Regions from separate parts of the Streptomyces sp. NPDC002057 genome, predicted to be linked through region 2. Evidence: riboswitches for the same ligand, from Rfam matches in the RefSeq annotation. Region 2 holds a riboswitch; each other region holds the start of a gene.
What was found. Region 2 has a riboswitch for cobalamin ahead of metE (5-methyltetrahydropteroyltriglutamate--homocysteine S-methyltransferase). Riboswitches for the same ligand answer to the same signal wherever they lie in the genome.

Region 1 (5,627 bases), on a different contig from region 2:
GTCCAGGACCCGGCCCGGGACCGCACGGATAGGGTGACCGCACGATGACACGCTTCCGTGAGAGTGTTCGGTCCCTGCTGCGCGAGCAGGTCCTCGACGCCGCCCACCGCCTCGTCGCCGCCGACGGCTGGGGCGGGCTGCGCATGACCGCCGTCGCGCGGACCGCCGGGATCAGCCGCCAGACCCTCTACAACGAGTTCGGTTCGAAGGAGGCGATCGGCAACGCCCTGGTCCAGCGCGAGCTGGAGGGCTTTCTGGTCGGCATCCAGCGCGAACTCGACGCCCACCGGGGCGAGCTGGAGGCCGCGGCCGCCGCGGGGGTCGGCTACACGCTCCAGCAGACGGTGGACAACCCGCTGGTCAAGAGTGTCCTGGTGGCGGCGCGCGGGGGCGAGGACGATCTCCTCGCCTACCTCACGACCCGCCCGGAGCCGGTCTTCGGCACGGCGATGGCGATGCTCGACGCGTACGCGACCGAGGCCTGGCCCGACGTGGACGAGGAGTCGCGCGGACTCGCCGTCGAGACGGTCGTGCGGCTCACCGTCAGCCACATCGTCCAGCCGGTGGCCTCCCCGGAGGAGTCGGCGCGGCGCATCGCCGCGATCACGGCGAGGATCGCGTACCCGGGCGCCGCGAAGGCCTGACGGGAGATCAACTCGCCTTGTGGTGAGGTGGTTTCGGCAGACGAGGAACCCGGCGGTGGCGCCGTCCGACTGCCTGGACGCGACAGAAACGTCGGGACCGTCCACCTCCCCGGGGAGAACCATGAACCGCCGCCACCTGCTCCGCGCCACCACCGCCCTCGGCGCCACCGGCGCCCTCACCGGCGTCGCCGCGACCGGGGCGCAGGCCACGACCACGGCGGGGACCGCCGCCACCGGCTCGGCCGCCTCGAAGCCTTCCGCGTCCCGCCCGCTCCGCGTCCACGTCGTCCTCTTCGAGGGCGTCGAGGAACTCGACTTCGCCGCCCCCTATGAGGTGCTGTCCGCCGCCGGGTTCTTCTCCGAGCGCCCGGTGGAGGTCCGTTACGTCTCCGCCACCGGCCCCGGTACCGTGACCGCGGCCTACGGCACGAAGGTCCGCGTCGACCACCCCTGGGCCCCGCACCGGGCCGACCTGCTCGTCGTGCCCGGCGGCGGATACGCGCGGCGCGACAGCCCCGGCGTCCGGGCGGAGATCGACCGGGGCACCCTGCCCCGCGCCCTGGCGGCGGCCGCCCGGCCGGGGCTCACCGTCGGCGCCCTGTGCACCGGCGTGATGCTGCTCTCGGCGGCCGGGCTCACCCGTGGCCGCCCCTGCACCACGCACCACAAGGCCCGTCCGGACCTGGAGCGGCAGGGGGGTGTGCTGAAGAAAGCCCGGGTGGTCGACGACGGCGACCTGGTGACCGCCGGCGGCATCACGTCCGGCCTGGAGCTCGCCCTCTGGCTGGTCCGGCGCGAACTCGGCCCCGACGCGGCGAACGGCCTGGAGACCATGCTGGAGTACGAGGCCCGGGGCACCGTCTGGACGCGCGACCGGTAGGCCGTCACGGAGGGCGCGGGGCCGACGCGGGGCGGGCCGGGCGGGTCGAGGCGGTTCGGGGCGGTTCGGGGCATGAAAAGGCCCGGTGCCGGACACGGGGGATCTCCGGCACCAGGCCTCTGTTGAAGATTCTACAGACTCGGTGGGTGTGTACGCACCACACCCCACCCCGCCGCCGTCCGCCCGCCCCCGGGGCGAGACGCGGACCCCGCGCGGCCCTTCCTCGAACGGGGTTCACGTGGGAGTCCGCCGGCACCGGTCGGGGTGCGGGCAACGGGCGAACGACGGGCGAACGGGGTAAAAGTCCCCTGAGGCGTGAACGCGGCCGAGCGGGGTCCCCGCCCCCTCGGCCGCGCCACCGGTGACGACGACGAGGAGGCCGCCGTGGAGGGCAGAAACATAGGGTTCGTGCATTCCTTCAACCGCGCCGGCGGGTACGGATTCGTCGTTCCCGTGGGCTCCGAGGAACAGGTCTACTTCAGCGCCGAGGACATCGAGGGGGAGGAGCGGTCGCTCTCCGAGGGACAGCAGGTCTCCTTCGTCCTCGTCCTGGGCGAGGGCCGGTTCGAGGCGAAGGAGCTGCGCGTCTGACGCCCCGCCGGCACCTCTCCGCCACCGGCGGCGCCCCCGGGCGGGGGAGCGGGCCGGTGGTAGTGTGCCGAGGCCAGTCGCACCTTTGTACGCACCCGAACGGGTTTGTGCACGGGTCAGGGAATCCGGTGCGAGACCGGAACTGACGCGCAGCGGTGAGGGCGACGGGCGGAGCATCGGCCACTGGGCGGCACGACAGGCCCGGGAAGGCGCTCCGTCCGGCTGACCCCGAGTCCGAAGACCTGCTGGCGGCCCCGGCGGCACGCTGTCGTCCGGGGAGCACCGTACGACAGGCTCCGCGAATGAGCCGTGGCCGCAGAGGAACATCCCGTGCCGCTCGCACACCCCGTCCGCTCCGCCGTGCTCCTCCTGGCCGGCGCACTGCTCCTGACCACGACCGGATGCGGCGGAGGGACCACCGCCCCGGCCGCGAAGGAGCCGGCCGCGGGACCGGGGCAGGGCTTCCCCCTGACGCTCGCCGACAACTGCGGACAGCGGGTCACCGTCGACCGGCCGCCGCAGCGGGCCGTCGCCCTCGACCAGGGCGCGGCCGAGATCATGCTCTCCCTCGGCCTCGCCGACCGGATGGTGGGCACCGCCACCTGGACGGACCCCGTCCTGAAGGGCCTGGAGAAGGAGAACGCGAAGGTTCCGCGCCTCGCCGACCGCTACCCCTCCTTCGAGAAGGTCCTCGACACCGAACCCGACTTCGCGGCCGCCTCCTTCGCGTACACCCTCGGCAAGGGCGGGGTGGCGACCCGCGACCGGTTCGAGAAGCTCGGCGTCCCCACCTACCTCTCGCCGACCGACTGCGTCGGCAAGGACAACAGCGGCGACGGCGACGGCGTCCGCACCGAACCGCTGACCATGGAGACGGTCTACGGCGAGATCCGCGACCTCGCCGAGGTCTTCGCGGTGCGCGAGCGCGGCGAGAAGCTCGTCGCGGACCTGAAGTCCCGGGTGGCGAAGGCCACCGCCACCGGCGACTTCGAGGACGTCACGGTCCTCTACTGGTACGCCAACGCCGAATCGCCCTACATGGCGGGCTGCTGCGGCGCCCCCGGCATCGTCACCCGCGCCCTCGGCGCGAAGAACGTCTTCGACGACACCCGCGAGGAGTGGCCCCAGATCAACTGGGAGAGCGTCGCCGACCGCGACCCCGACATCCTCGTCATCGGCGACCTGACCCGCCGCTCCCAGTCGGCCGAGAGCGCCGCCAAGAAGATCGAGTTCCTGGAGTCGGACCCGGTCACCCGGAACATGACGGCGGTACGGGAGAAGCGGTACGTCCTCCTCAGCGGCCAGGCCCTCAACCCCACCCTCCGCACCGTCGAGGGCATCGAGAAGGTGGCGGCCGCGCTCCGCTCGTACGGTCTCGCGAAGTGACCGCGACCCCGGTCGCCGGAGCCGCCGCCGTCGTACGCGGCGGGGGCGTGGCGCTGCTGTGGACGGTCGTGGGACTCGCCGTCCTGGCGGCGTCGGTGGCCGTGGCGATCACCATCGGGCCGGCGGACATCGGCGTCGGCGACGTGTGGTCCGTCGTCGCCGCCCACCTCGGCGGGGGAGCCGCGGAGGTCTCGCCGATCCGGGACGGCATCGTGTGGGACCTGCGGCTGCCCCGCACCCTCCTCGCCGCCGTCTGCGGAGCCGGCCTCGCCGTCTGCGGTGCGGTGATGCAGTCGCTGCTGCGCAACCCGCTCGCCGACCCGTTCGTCCTCGGAGTCTCCTCCGGCGCCTCGACCGGCGCGGTCGCGGTCGTCGTCCTCGGCATCGGCGGCGGCGTCCTCTCCGTCACCGGAGGGGCGTTCCTGGGCGCCGTGTGCTCCTTCGCGCTCGTGCTGCTCCTCAGTCACACCCTGGGCGGTTCGACGGACCGGGTGGTCCTCTCGGGGGTCGCGGCGATGCAGCTCTTCTCCGCCCTCACCTCGTTCGTCGTGATGACGGCCGCCGACGCGGAGACCACCCGCGGGGTGCTGTTCTGGCTGCTCGGCTCGCTCGGCGGGGCGGGCTGGGGCGATGTGGGGGTGTGCGGCGCGGTGCTCGCGGTGGCGCTGCTCGTCTGCGGCGGGCACGCGCGGACCCTCGACGCGTTCGCGTTCGGCGAGGACGCCGCGGCGGCGCTCGGGGTCGCCGTCGTCCGGACCCGGCTCGTCCTGCTCTGCGTCACCGCCCTCCTGACGGCGGCCCTGGTCTCCGCCGCCGGGGCGATCGGCTTCGTCGGCCTCGTCCTGCCGCACGCGGCACGGGCCCTCGCGGGCCCCGGCCACGCGCGACTCCTCCCGGTCACGGCCCTGACCGGAGCCGTCTTCCTCGTCTGGGCCGACACCCTGGCCCGCACGGTCCTGGACCCCCAGGAGGTCCCGGTGGGCGTGGTGACCTCACTGATCGGCGTACCGGCGTTCGTCCTGGTCCTGTACCGCACGAGGAGCACACGGTGACCCCACCCGGAGGCGCGAAGGCGCCCGGCGCGCGGGGAGCCGAGGACCCGGCCGGAGGCGCGAAGGCGCCCGGCGCGCGGGGAGTCGAGGACCCGGCCGGAGGTGTGAAGACGCCCGGCCCGCGGGACGCCCAGGACGCCGCCGCCCACCCGGCCGCCGCCCGGGGGCTCCGGGCCGAGCGGGTCTCGCGCACCGCAGGCGGCACCCTCGTCCTCGACGGCGTCGGACTCACCCTCGCCCCCGGGACCGTCACCGGCCTCCTCGGGCCCAACGGCTCCGGCAAGTCGACCCTCCTGCGGCTCCTCGCCGGAGTCCTCGCCCCGGACTCCGGCGTCGTCACCCTCGACGGCGAACCGCTCGCCACGCTCGGCCGCCGGACGGTCGCCCGGCGTCTGGCCACGGTCGAGCAGCAGGCCGACACACAGACCGACCTCACCGTCCTCGACGTCGTACGCCTCGGTCGCGTCCCGCACCGCCGCGCCTGGTCGCCCCCCTCGGCGGCCGACGAGGCCGCCGTCCGCTCCGCCCTCGCCCGCACCGGCCTCACCGACCGGTCCCGGCAGCCCTGGCGCACCCTCTCCGGCGGCGAGCGCCAGCGCGTCCAGATCGCCCGCGCCCTCGCCCAGGAGCCGCGCGAACTGCTCCTCGACGAACCCACCAACCACCTCGACATCCAGCACCAACTGGACCTCCTGGCCCTCGTCGCCGAGCTGCGCCTGACCGCCGTCGTCGCCCTGCACGACCTCAACCTGGCGGCGATGTACTGCGACCGGCTCGTGGTCCTGGAGCGGGGCCGCGTGGTGGCCGCCGGCACACCGGGCGAGGTGCTCACCGAGGAGCTGATCGCCGAGGTCTACCGGGTCCGCGCCGCGGTGACCCGCCCGGACCCGGGCGGACCGCCCCACATCCGCTTCCTGGGTACGGTCTCCGCCACCTGAGGAGCACCTGAGCAGCACCTGAGCAGCACCTGAGGGGCACGTGAGGAGCACCTGAGGGGCCGTCCGAGGGCGCCGCAGCGCTGCCGCCGGGCCGCCTACGATGAGCGCATGTCTGAGCGCGTACACCCCGAGGCCG
Region 2 (5,627 bases):
CAACTGGAAGGCGGCCCTGGACGACGACCAGATCGCCAAGTTCCAGCGCGAGCTGGGCGCCATGGGCTACCGCTTCCAGTTCATCACCCTGGCCGGCTTCCACTCCCTCAACCACGGCATGTTCGACCTGGCCCGCGGCTACGCCGAGCACGGCATGACGGCGTACGTCGACCTCCAGGAGCGCGAGTTCGCCGCGCAGGCGCAGGGCTTCACCGCCGTCAGGCACCAGCGCGAGGTCGGCACCGGCTACTTCGACCTGGTCTCCACCGCCGTCAACCCGGCCTCCTCCACCACCGCCCTCGCCGGCTCCACGGAGGAGGAGCAGTTCCACTAGGCGACCCCTCCGGCGTCCGACCGGCGCCCGACCGGCTCGCGTCCCGGCCGAACGGGGGCGGGCGACCCGTCCCCGCCCGCCCCCGTTCCCCCAGCTCAGGAGGAGTACCGATGACCACCACCGCACTCACCCACGGCGTCCACGTCCTCGCGGCCCCCGGGGACCGCCACGACGAGATCCTCACGCCCGAAGCCCTGGACTTCGTGGCACGGCTGGCCGTCGCCTTCGGCGAGCGGCGGCAGTGGCTCCTGAAGGAGCGCCGCCGCCAGGCCATCCGCCTCGCCACCGGTTCGCCGCTCGACTTCCGGCTCACCACCTCGGCCGTGCGCGCCGACCCGTCCTGGCGGGTCGCCCCTCCCGCGCCCGGCCTGACCGACCGCCGGGTCGAGATCACCGGCCCGCCGGACCGCCGGATGGCCGTGAACGCCCTCAACTCCGGGGCCCGGGTCTGGATGGCGGACTTCGAGGACGCCACCGCGCCCACCTGGGACAACGTGATCGGCGGCCAGCTCACCCTGCTGGACGCCGTCGAACGGCGCATCGACTTCACGACCGCCGACGGCAAGGAGTACCGGCTCGCCGACCGCGACCGGCTCGCCACGATCGTCGTCCGGCCGCGCGGCTGGCACCTCGACGAGGAGCACCTGGAGGTCGACGGCCGCCCCGTGCCGGCCTCGCTCGTCGACTTCGGCCTGTACTTCTTCCACTGCGCCCGGCGGCAGATCGACGCCGGACACGGCCCGTACTTCTACCTCCCCAAGCTGGAGGGCCGGGACGAGGCGCGGCTCTGGAACGACGTCTTCCTCCTCGCCCAGGAACTCCTCGGCATCCCCCGGGGCACCGTCCGCGCCACCGTCCTGATCGAGACCATCACCGCCGCGTTCGAGATGGAGGAGATCCTCTACGAGCTCCGCGAGCACAGCTCCGGGCTCAACGCGGGCCGCTGGGACTACCTGTTCAGCCTGATCAAGACCTTCGGCCACCGGACCGACTTCCTGCTGCCCGACCGGGCGAAGGTGACGATGACCGCGCCGTTCCTGCGGGCGTACACCGAGCTCCTGGTGCGGACCTGCCACCGGCGCGGCGCCCACGCCATCGGCGGCATGGCCGCCCAGGTCCCGGGCCGGGACCCCGCCGCCCACGAGGCGGCCCTCGCCAAGGTCCGCCTGGACAAGGAACGGGAGGCCGAGGACGGCTTCGACGGTTCCTGGGTGGCCCACCCCGGACTCGTCCCGGTCTGCCGGAAGGTCTTCGACGGTGTGCTCGGCGACCGTCCCGACCAGATCCACCGGACCCGGGACGACGTGGAGGTCACGGCGGCGGACCTGCTGTCCGTGCGCCGGATCGGCGGGCCCCCGACCGAGGAGGGGGTGCGCACGAACATCGCGGTGGCCCTGCGCTACTTCGCCGCGTGGATGGGCGGCCAGGGCGCGGTCGCCCTCGACGGCCTCATGGAGGACGCGGCCACCGCCGAGATCGCCCGCGTCCAGGTCTGGCAGTGGCTGCGGCACCGCGTGATCCAGCGCGAGGACGTCCTGCGGACCCTGGACGACGAACTGGCCGCCCTGGGCGCCGCGTACCCGTGGGCGCCGCTCGACGAGGTGCGGGAGCTGTTCGAGCGGACCGCTCTCTCCGCCGAACTGCCGCTGTTCTTCACCCCCGAGGCGTACTCCCGCCACCTCGTGCGGACGACGGAGCCCCGGGCGTGAGCGGGGAGACCGGGCACGCGGGCGGCCCGCCCGAGGCCCGCCGGCCCGTCGGCATCCGGCGCGTCGGCGTCGTCGGCGGCGGCCAGATGGGCGCGGGCATCGCCGAGGTGTGCGCACGGGCCGGACTCGACACCCTGCTCTGCGAGGCCACCCGGCCGGCGGCCGCGGCGGCGCGCGACCGGATCGCCGACTCCCTCGAACGGGCCGTGCGACGGGGGAAGCTCGACCGGGTCGCGGGCGAGGGCGCGCTCGACCGGATCACGGTCACCGCCGACCTCGACGACCTGGCCGATCGGCAGTTGGTCGTCGAGGCGGTCACCGAGGACCCCGCCGTGAAGACGGAGGTGTTCACCGCGCTCGACAAGATCGTCACCGATCCGGCGGCGATCCTGGCCACCAACACCTCCTCCCTCCCCGTGATGCGCCTCGGCATGGCCACCGGCCGCGCCGACCGGGTCGTCGGAGTGCACTTCTTCAACCCGGTCCCGGTGCTGCCGCTCGTGGAGGTGGTCACGACCCTCCACACGGCGCCCGACGTGGAGCGCGACGTGACGGAGTTCGCCACCGCCGTCCTGGGCAAGACGGTCATCCGCTCCCGCGACCGGGCCGGCTTCGTCGTCAACGCCCTCCTGGTCCCCTACCTGCTGTCGGCGATCCGGATGACGGAGTCGGGCTTCGCCTCCGCCTCGGACGTCGACCACGGCATGGAACTCGGCTGCGCCCACCCGATGGGGCCGCTGAAGCTCGCGGACCTGATCGGACTCGACACGGTCGCGTCGATCGCCGAGTCGCTCTACGACGAGTTCAAGGAACCGCTGTACGCCCCGCCCCCGCTGCTCCTGCGGATGGTGGAGGCGGGACTCCTCGGCCGCAAGACGGGCCGCGGGTTCCACGGGTACGACCGGGTGAGAGGACCCGGACGGCAGCCGGTCTGAGGGGGCCGGCGGCGGCTGAGGGGCCGGGGACGGGTGGTGCCGTCCCCGGCCCACCGTCATGCCCGCGTGTCTCATGTCACCGTCCGAATGGTGGAATCACCGTGCTCGCGCGCGCGGCCGACGCCGTAGGGTGGCCGTGCAGCTGGTTCGCCCCGTCCGCCAGGCGGGAGGCGTCGTAAGAGGGAACCCGGTGGGAATCCGGGACTGCCCCGCAGCGGTGAGTGGGAACGACCGCCGTCATACGCACTGGGCCCGGGAAGGGTCTGGGAAGCGACGGCCAGTAGGAGCCCTCCGGTCACCTCCGGAGGACGTGCCCGCGAGTCCGAAGACCTGCCCGTTGCCCGCACGCGGACGATTCCGCGCGCGGACATTCCGGTGACCTCGAGGGCGGGTCGGCGCACATACCTGTCGGGCGAGCGCGCCGTTCCACGCGCACGCGCACCGACCGGTCGTCGCCCCTTCGCGCTCTCGTCCCGTCCCCGGGATCTCAGGGATTCATCTCGCGAAGGAGATCTCCGTGACCACGAAGTCCGCAGCCGCGGCAGCACGGGCCACTGTGTACGGCTACCCCCGCCAGGGGCAGGGCCGGGAACTCAAGAAGGCGATCGAGGGGTACTGGAAGGGCCGCGTCGACGCCGAGGCCCTCCGGGCCGCCGCCGCCGCACTGCGCGCCGAGAACTGGCGGCAGCTCGCCGACGCGGGCGTCCACGAGGTGCCCACCGGCGACTTCTCCCTCTACGACCACGTCCTCGACACCACCGTCATGGTCGGCGCGATCCCCGCCCGCCACCGGGAGGCCGTCGCGGCCGACGCGCTCGACGGCTACTTCGCGATGGCGCGCGGCACCCAGGACGTGGCGCCCCTGGAGATGACGAAGTGGTTCGACACCAACTACCACTACCTGGTCCCCGAGTTGGGGCCGGACACCGTGTTCACCGCCGACTCCGCCCAGCAGGTCGCCGGGCTGCGCGAAGCCCTCACCCTCGGCCTGACGGCCCGACCCGTCCTGCTGGGGCCCGTCACCTATCTGCTGCTCGCCAAGCCGGCCCCCGGCGTGGCCGCCGACTTCGATCCGCTGACCCTGCTCGACCGACTGCTGCCGGTGTACGCGGAGGTCCTCGCCGACCTGCGCGCGGCGGGCGCGGAGTGGGCTCAGCTGGACGAGCCGGCCCTGGTGCAGGACCGGACCCCGGCCGAACTGAACGCGGCCGAGCGGGCCTACCGCGACCTCGGCGCGCTCACCGACCGGCCCAAGCTGCTCGTCGCCTCCTACTTCGACCGGCTCGGCGACGCCCTCCCCGTACTCGCCAAGGCACCGGTCGAGGGGCTCGCCCTCGACTTCACCGGCCCCGCCGCCGGCCAGGTCGACGCGCTCGCCGCCGTCGGCGGCCTGCCGGGCAAGCGCCTGGTCGCCGGGGTGGTGGACGGCCGCAACATCTGGGTCAACGACCTGGAGAAGTCGCTCTCCACCCTCGGCACCCTCCTCGGGCTCGCCGACCGGGTGGACGTCGCCGCCTCCTGCTCCCTCCTCCACGTGCCGCTCGACGCGACCGCCGAGAAGGACGTCGACCCCCGGATCCTGCGCTGGCTGTCCTTCGCCCGGCAGAAGACCGCGGAGCTGGTGACCCTGGCCGAGGGGCTCTCCGGCGGCACCGAGGTCATCGCCGACGAGCTGTCGGCGAACCGCGCGGCCCTCGCCTCCCGGGCCGGCTCCCCGATCACCCGCGACCCCGCCGTACGCGCCCGCGCCGCCGCCGTCACCGACGCGGACGGACGCCGTTCGCAGCCGTACGCCGAGCGCGCGGCCGCCCAACGCGCCCATCTGAGGCTTCCGTTGCTGCCGACCACCACGATCGGCTCCTTCCCGCAGACCGCCGACCTGCGCGCGGCCCGGGCCGACCTGCGGGCCGGGCGGATCGACGCCGCCGGGTACGAGGAGCGCATCAGGTCCGAGATCCAGGAGGTGATCGGCTACCAGGAGAAGACGGGGATCGACGTCCTGGTGCACGGCGAGCCCGAACGCAACGACATGGTGCAGTACTTCGCCGAGCAGCTCACCGGCTACCTCGCCACCGAGCACGGCTGGGTCCAGTCCTACGGCACCCGCTACGTCCGGCCCCCGATCCTGGCCGGGGACATCTCCCGCCCCGAACCGATGACCGTCCGGTGGACGACGTACGCCCAGTCGCTGACCGGGAAGCCCGTCAAGGGCATGCTCACCGGGCCCGTCACCATGCTCGCCTGGTCCTTCGTCCGCGACGACCAGCCGCTCGGCGACACCGCGCGGCAGGTCGCGCTGGCCCTGCGGGACGAGGTGAACGACCTGGAGGCGGCGGGTACTTCGATCATCCAGGTCGATGAACCGGCGCTCCGGGAGACCCTGCCGCTGCGGGCCGCGGACCACCCGGAGTACCTGGCCTGGGCGACCGAGGCCTTCCGCCTCACCACCGGCGGGGTGCGGCCGGACACCCAGATCCACACCCACATGTGCTACGCCGAGTTCGGCGACATCGTCCAGGCCATCGACGACCTCGACGCCGACGTCATCAGCCTGGAGGCGGCCCGCTCCCACATGCAGGTCGCCCACGAGCTCGCCGCCCACGGCTACCCGCGCGAGGCCGGCCCCGGCGTCTGGGACATCCACTCCCC
Region 3 (5,627 bases), on a different contig from region 2:
TTCATCGTGCCGACGAGCAGGAAGCGGGCGGCGTGCCGCACCGAGACGCCCTCGCGCTCGACGTAGGAGGAGCCCATGGCGGCGGCGTCGAGGAGGTGGTCGATGAGGTGGTCGCTGAGCAGGTTGACCTCGTCGACGTAGAGGATGCCCCGGTGCGCGGCGGCGAGGAGCCCCGGCTCGAAGGCCTTCACGCCGTCGGCGAGCGCCTTCTCGATGTCGAGCGCGCCGACGAGCCGGTCCTCGGAGGCGCCGACGGGCAGCTCGACCATCCGCGCGGGCCGCTCGGTGCCGGGCGCGGTCCCGTGCGGCCCGTCGGGGCAGCCGAGGTCGGGCGAGGCCGGGTCGCAGCTGAACCGGCAGCCGGCGACGACGGGAACGGCGGGCAGCAGCTCGGCGAGCGCCCGGACGGCGGTGGACTTGGCGGTCCCCTTCTCGCCCCGGACCAGCACACCGCCCACGGCGGGGCTGACGGCGTTGAGCAGCAGCGCGAGCCGCAGGTCGTCCATACCGACGACGGCGGTGAACGGATACCGGGTGCTCATCGGCAGGTCTCTCCTTCAGGTTGCTGACGTTCGAATGACGACGCGCGGCCGTCGGCGGCGGGTGACCACCCGCGGCCGGCGGCCGCGCCCTTCTCGCTCACGGTGCTCCCGGCGGCACGAACGGCAGGCCCGCCGGAGCCCCCTCCTCGATCAGCCGCAGCAGCGCCCCCGTGTCCGCGTGCTCCTCGATCAGATCGCCCAGCCGGTCCAGCTGTTCCTCCCGCAGCGCCCCGAACGACGTGTCCGGAGCCGGTACGAACCGCCGTCCGGCCGCCGCCGCGACCTCCCGCAGGAACGCCCGCCGGAACCCGTCGCTCTCCAGGGAGCCGTGCCAGTGGGTGCCCCACACCGAGCCGACCCGGCAGCCGTCCAGGAACGGTTCCCCGCCCCGTACGTCCGCGATCCCGTGGTGGATCTCGTACCCCTCGACCCGCTCGCCGAGCGCTTCGCCGACCGGTCGGGCCAGGGTCTTCTCGCGCGCGAACCGGACGCGTACGGGGAGCAGTCCGAGCCCGTCGACGGTTCCGGCCCTCGACTCGACCTCGTCCTCGATCCGCTCGCCGAGCACCTGGAAGCCACCGCAGACGCCGAGCACCGGGCGGCCCTCGGCGGCGCGCCGGGCGAGCGCGTCGGCGAGGCCGCGTTCCCGCAGCCAGGCGAGGGCCTTGACCGTGCCGCGCGTGCCGGGCACGACGACGAGGTCCGCGTCGACGAGCTCCTCGGGCCGGTCGACGAACCGGACGACGACGCCCGGTTCGGCGGCCAGCGCGTCGACGTCCGTGAAGTTGGACATGAGGGGTACGGCGCAGACGGCGACCCGCAGCACGTCCGCGCCGACCGGCGGCGCCACGACCGACTCGCGGACGGTGCCGCGCAGCGAGACCCGGAGGCCGTCCTCCTCGTCGATGCCGAGCCCGTGCGCGTACGGCAGGACGCCGAAGGTCCGCCGCCCGGTCAGGTCGTACAGCATGTCGAGCCCGGGTTCGAGCAGGGTCACGTCGCCCCGGAACTTGTTCACGAGATATCCGGCGATCAGCTCCTGGTCCTCGGGCGCGAGCAGCGCCGTCGTCCCGAAGAACTGGGCGAAGACCCCGCCCCGGTCGATGTCCCCGACCACGACCACGGGCAGCCGCGCGGCCCGCGCTATGCCCATGTTCACGATGTCGGTGCGCCGCAGGTTGATCTCGGCCGGGCTGCCGGCCCCTTCGCAGATCACCGCGTCGTACGTGCTCCGCAGCTCCTCCAGGCAGGCCAGGACGGGCTCGAACAGCTCCTTCTGGCGCCCCCCGTGGTAGCCGCGCGCGCTGAGTTCGCCGACCGGCTTGCCCATCAGGACGACCTGGCTGGACCGGTCGCTGCCGGGCTTGAGCAGCACCGGGTTCATCAGCGCGGTCGGCTCGACGCGGGCGGCCTGCGCCTGCATGGCCTGGGCCCGCCCGATCTCGGCGCCCTCGCGGGTGACGAAGGAGTTGAGGGACATGTTCTGTCCCTTGAAGGGCGCGACCTTGACGCCCTGCCGGACCAGCCACCGGCAGATGCCGGCGGTGACGACGCTCTTGCCCGCGTCGGAGGTGGTCCCGGCGACGAGCAGTCCTCCGCCCCTCATGCGTTCCTCCGCTTCCGGGCCGCCAGGGCGCCGATGGTGATGCGGCCGCCCACACAGGCGACCAGGGTCAGCGCGGTCACCCGGCGCGAGAGGCCGACCGCCCGGTCGATGTCCGCGACCTCGACGGGCCGTCCCGTCCCGTTGAGCACCGGCCGGTGCTCGACCCGGCCGCCGTACGCCAGGGTCCCCCCGAGCCGTACGCCGAGCGCCCCCGCGAAGGAGGCCTCGACCGGGCCCGCGTTGGGGCTGGGGTGCTTCGCCGCGTCCGCGCGCCAGGCCCGTACGGCCCCGCGGGGGTTCCCGCCCGCGACGGTCGCGAGCGCGGCCGTCAGCCGGGCTCCGGGCCAGCCGGCCACGTCGTCGAGCCGGGCCGAGGCCCAGCCGAACCGGCGGTGGCGCGGCGACCTGTGGCCGACCATCGCGTCGAGGGTGTTGACGGCCCGGAAGCCGAGCAGGCCCGGCACGCCCGCGACCGCGCCCCAGAAGAGGGCGCCGACCACGGCGTCGGAGGTGTTCTCGGCGACCGACTCGACGACCGCGCGGGCCATCGCCGGTCCGTCGAGGGAGTGCGGGTCGCGGCCGCAGAGGTGCGGCAGCCGTTCCCGGGCCACCTCCAGGTCGCCGGCGGCCAGCGCCCCGCCGATCGCGCGTGCCTCCCGGCCCAGGGTCGTCCCGCCGACGACGGCCCAGACGGAGGCGGCGGTGAGGGCGGCGGCGGCGGCCGGCCGGTTCCGCACGGCCCGTGCGGCGAGCGCGCCCAGGGCGACGGTGGAGCCGGCGCAGACGGCGGTGTGGAGGGCGCCCCAGCCGCGGTGGTCGTGGTGGAGGCGCTCCTCGACGGCGGCGGCGGCCCGGCCGAACACGGCGACGGGGTGTCCGCGCCGGGGGTCGCCGACGAGCAGGTCGACGGCGAGGCCCGCGGCCGCGCCGTACGCGAACGCACCGGTGGTACTGCTGCGGCCGGGCATGGCGCTCTGTCCTCACTCAGGGTCCGCGCCCTGGATCGACGTGACCGGCGGCGAGAGTTCCTGACTCCCGGACCCTGGGGATCCGGTCACAGTGGCGGGACCGCGCCGGATTCGCACCGGACTTCCTCTGCTGCCGCCGTAATGGCCTCGGCAGTCCACCACGCCCCGAGAAGGGGCGTCAACTCACCCTTGACCTGCGACGGCGCACTGTGCGGAGCACCACAGAGAGGGCGGTGGACAGACGCGGGCCGGGCGGCCCGCACGGAGAGTGCGGGCCGCCCGGCCGGTGGAGCGTGGACCGTCAGACGACGATCAGGTAGATGCCGTAGGCCACGGCCGCGAGGCAGAGGCCGAAGCAGGTGTAGGCGCCGGTGCGGGCCAGGGCGGCGGAGTCACCGCGGGCGGCGGCCTCCTCCTGCTTGCCGAGGCCGACGATCCCGAGGGTGAAGAGGCCCACGAGGGCGACGGTCGCCACGAGGCTGACTCCGAAGACGGAGCCGAGGGCTGCCCAGTCGATCTTCATGTCGTTCGTTCCTTACACCGCTGCGGCGGGGGCCGGGGGAGCGGCCGGGTCCGTGGGGACCGGCGCCGGGATGGTGGTCTTGAGGTCCTCGTCCGCGACGGCGGCGACGGAACCGGCGGCCGGCGGCGGGGTGACGGCCGCGATGGCGGTGGTCACCACACCCGCGGGCTCGGCGTCGAGGTCGTCGTCGGTGACGTTGTTGTGGTCGACCGGCTTGCGGCGGGAGAGCGACCAGATGACGGCGGAGCCGACGACCAGCAGGACCGCGACGGCGGCGATGCCCCAGGGGCCCTGCTTGGTGAGGAACTCGGCGCCGGCGCCGACCAGACCCGCGGCGGGCAGGGTCAGACCCCAGGCGACGAACATCCGGGTGGCGGTCGACCAGCGGACGACACCGCCCTTGCGGCCGAGGCCGGCGCCCATCACGGCACCCGAGCAGGACTGGGTGGTGGAGAGCGAGAAGCCCAGGTGCGAGGAGGCCAGGATGACCGTCGCGGCGCTGGTCTGGGCGGCGAAGCCCTGCTGCGGCTGGAGGTCGGTGAGGCCCTTGCCCATGGTGCGGATGATGCGCCAGCCACCGAGGTAGGTGCCGAGGGCGATGGCGACACCGGCGGAGACGATGACCCACATCGGGGGGTTCGAGCCGGGGGCGACGACACCCTGGGTGACCAGGGCGAGGGTGATGATGCCCATCGTCTTCTGGGCGTCGTTGGTGCCGTGGGCGAGGGAGACGAGACCGGCGGAGGCGATCTGGCCGGCCCGGTAGCCCTTGGCCGTGGCCTTCGCCTCGGGGTTGGCCTTGATCTTGTACGTCAGCTTGGTGGCTGCCATCGCGGCGAGGCCGGCGACGAGCGGCGCGGCGATGGCCGGGATGAGGACCTTGGTGACGATGGTGGGGCCGTTCACGGCCGACCAGCCGGCCGACATGACCGCGGCGCCGATGAGGCCGCCGAAGAGGGCGTGGGAGGAGCTGGAAGGCAGGCCCAGCAGCCAGGTCAGCAGGTTCCACAGGATGGCGCCGACCAGCGCGGCGAAGATCACCTCTGTGCGGATGCCCTCTTCGTTGATGATCCCGCCGGAGATCGTCTTGGCGACCTCCACGGACAGGAACGCGCCGACGAGGTTCAGCACGGCGGACATGGCCACCGCCGTCTTCGGCTTGAGGGCACCGGTCGAGATGGTCGTGGCCATCGCGTTGGCGGTGTCGTGGAAACCGTTCGTGAAATCGAACACGAGAGCTGTCACGACCACAATGGCGAGCAGCAGCGTGATGTGTTCCATTTACCCAGGCAATCGTTTGACGTCAGTGGCGAGCCGAACGTAGGCAACCTGGGTGAACGGAAGGTGAACTGGGTCGGGCGGCGTGGTGTCCCTATCCGGTGTCGAGGCATTCCGCTTGACCGCCGGGCGGGCCGGGTGTCCACGATGCGGTCACCCCGCAACCCCGGGTAATCCGGGCCATCACAGGGCACGTGCGACCTGCCCCGGTTCCTCCTCCGCCACCCGGTTCCGCTCCCCGGACCGAACCATCCGACCGGGGGACCCCGCGGACGAGACCCATGTCACTCCAAGGAGGGGCTCGCGAGGCCCGGGGAGACCGCGCCCCGGCCCCCCTCCCTCCTCGTTCCCTCCCCCCCGCCCGGGTCCGTCCGGTGGCAGGCCGACCGCACCGTGCCGAGACTGGGAGCGTGCGCCCGGCTACAGCGACGGCAGCGGCCGTCACCACTCTGCTCGGTGTCGGCGCGGCCGTGATCGCGGCCGGCCGGTACGCCAGCGACGCCGCCCTCAGGGCGCCGTCCGGACGTCCCCTGCCCGGGGACCCACGACTCACCGTGCACGCCACCGGCCCCGAGCGGATCACCCTCACCCGCAGCCTCGCCTCGCTGCGCCCCGGCACCTACGGGATCGAGGGCCCCGGACTGCACGCCGTCGTCGGCCCCGTCCTCGACCGGGTCCCGCACACCGCCGACACCGTCGTGCGGCGCCTG

Region 1: linked by a shared signal. The riboswitch ahead of ABT129_RS21740 (ABC transporter substrate-binding protein) and the one ahead of metE (5-methyltetrahydropteroyltriglutamate--homocysteine S-methyltransferase) in region 2 are both predicted to bind cobalamin.
Region 3: linked by a shared signal. The riboswitch ahead of ABT129_RS04860 (cobalamin biosynthesis protein) and the one ahead of metE (5-methyltetrahydropteroyltriglutamate--homocysteine S-methyltransferase) in region 2 are both predicted to bind cobalamin.

What each region holds. Positions count from the first base shown of each region.
Region 1 is NZ_JBEOXR010000028.1:8,617-14,243, forward strand. Features, by position in the region: gene ABT129_RS21725 (TetR/AcrR family transcriptional regulator) at 45-644, shown strand; gene ABT129_RS21730 (DJ-1/PfpI family protein) at 766-1,524, shown strand; gene ABT129_RS21735 (cold-shock protein) at 1,840-2,115, shown strand; cobalamin riboswitch at 2,188-2,365, shown strand; gene ABT129_RS21740 (ABC transporter substrate-binding protein) at 2,446-3,501, shown strand; gene ABT129_RS21745 (FecCD family ABC transporter permease) at 3,498-4,553, shown strand; gene ABT129_RS21750 (ABC transporter ATP-binding protein) at 4,658-5,491, shown strand; gene ABT129_RS21755 (ArsR/SmtB family transcription factor) at 5,600-5,627, shown strand, end outside.
Region 2 is NZ_JBEOXR010000061.1:46,128-51,754, forward strand. Features, by position in the region: gene aceA (isocitrate lyase) at 1-334, shown strand, start outside; gene aceB (malate synthase A) at 445-2,043, shown strand; gene ABT129_RS32930 (3-hydroxybutyryl-CoA dehydrogenase) at 2,040-2,978, shown strand; cobalamin riboswitch at 3,105-3,330, shown strand; gene metE (5-methyltetrahydropteroyltriglutamate--homocysteine S-methyltransferase) at 3,496-5,627, shown strand, end outside.
Region 3 is NZ_JBEOXR010000004.1:31,352-36,978, reverse strand. Features, by position in the region: gene ABT129_RS04870 (putative cobaltochelatase) at 1-542, opposite strand, end outside; gene ABT129_RS04865 (cobyric acid synthase) at 640-2,148, opposite strand; gene ABT129_RS04860 (cobalamin biosynthesis protein) at 2,145-3,116, opposite strand; cobalamin riboswitch at 3,149-3,291, opposite strand; gene ABT129_RS04855 (hypothetical protein) at 3,418-3,639, opposite strand; gene ABT129_RS04850 (inorganic phosphate transporter) at 3,652-4,920, opposite strand; gene ABT129_RS04845 (alpha/beta hydrolase) at 5,328-5,627, shown strand, end outside.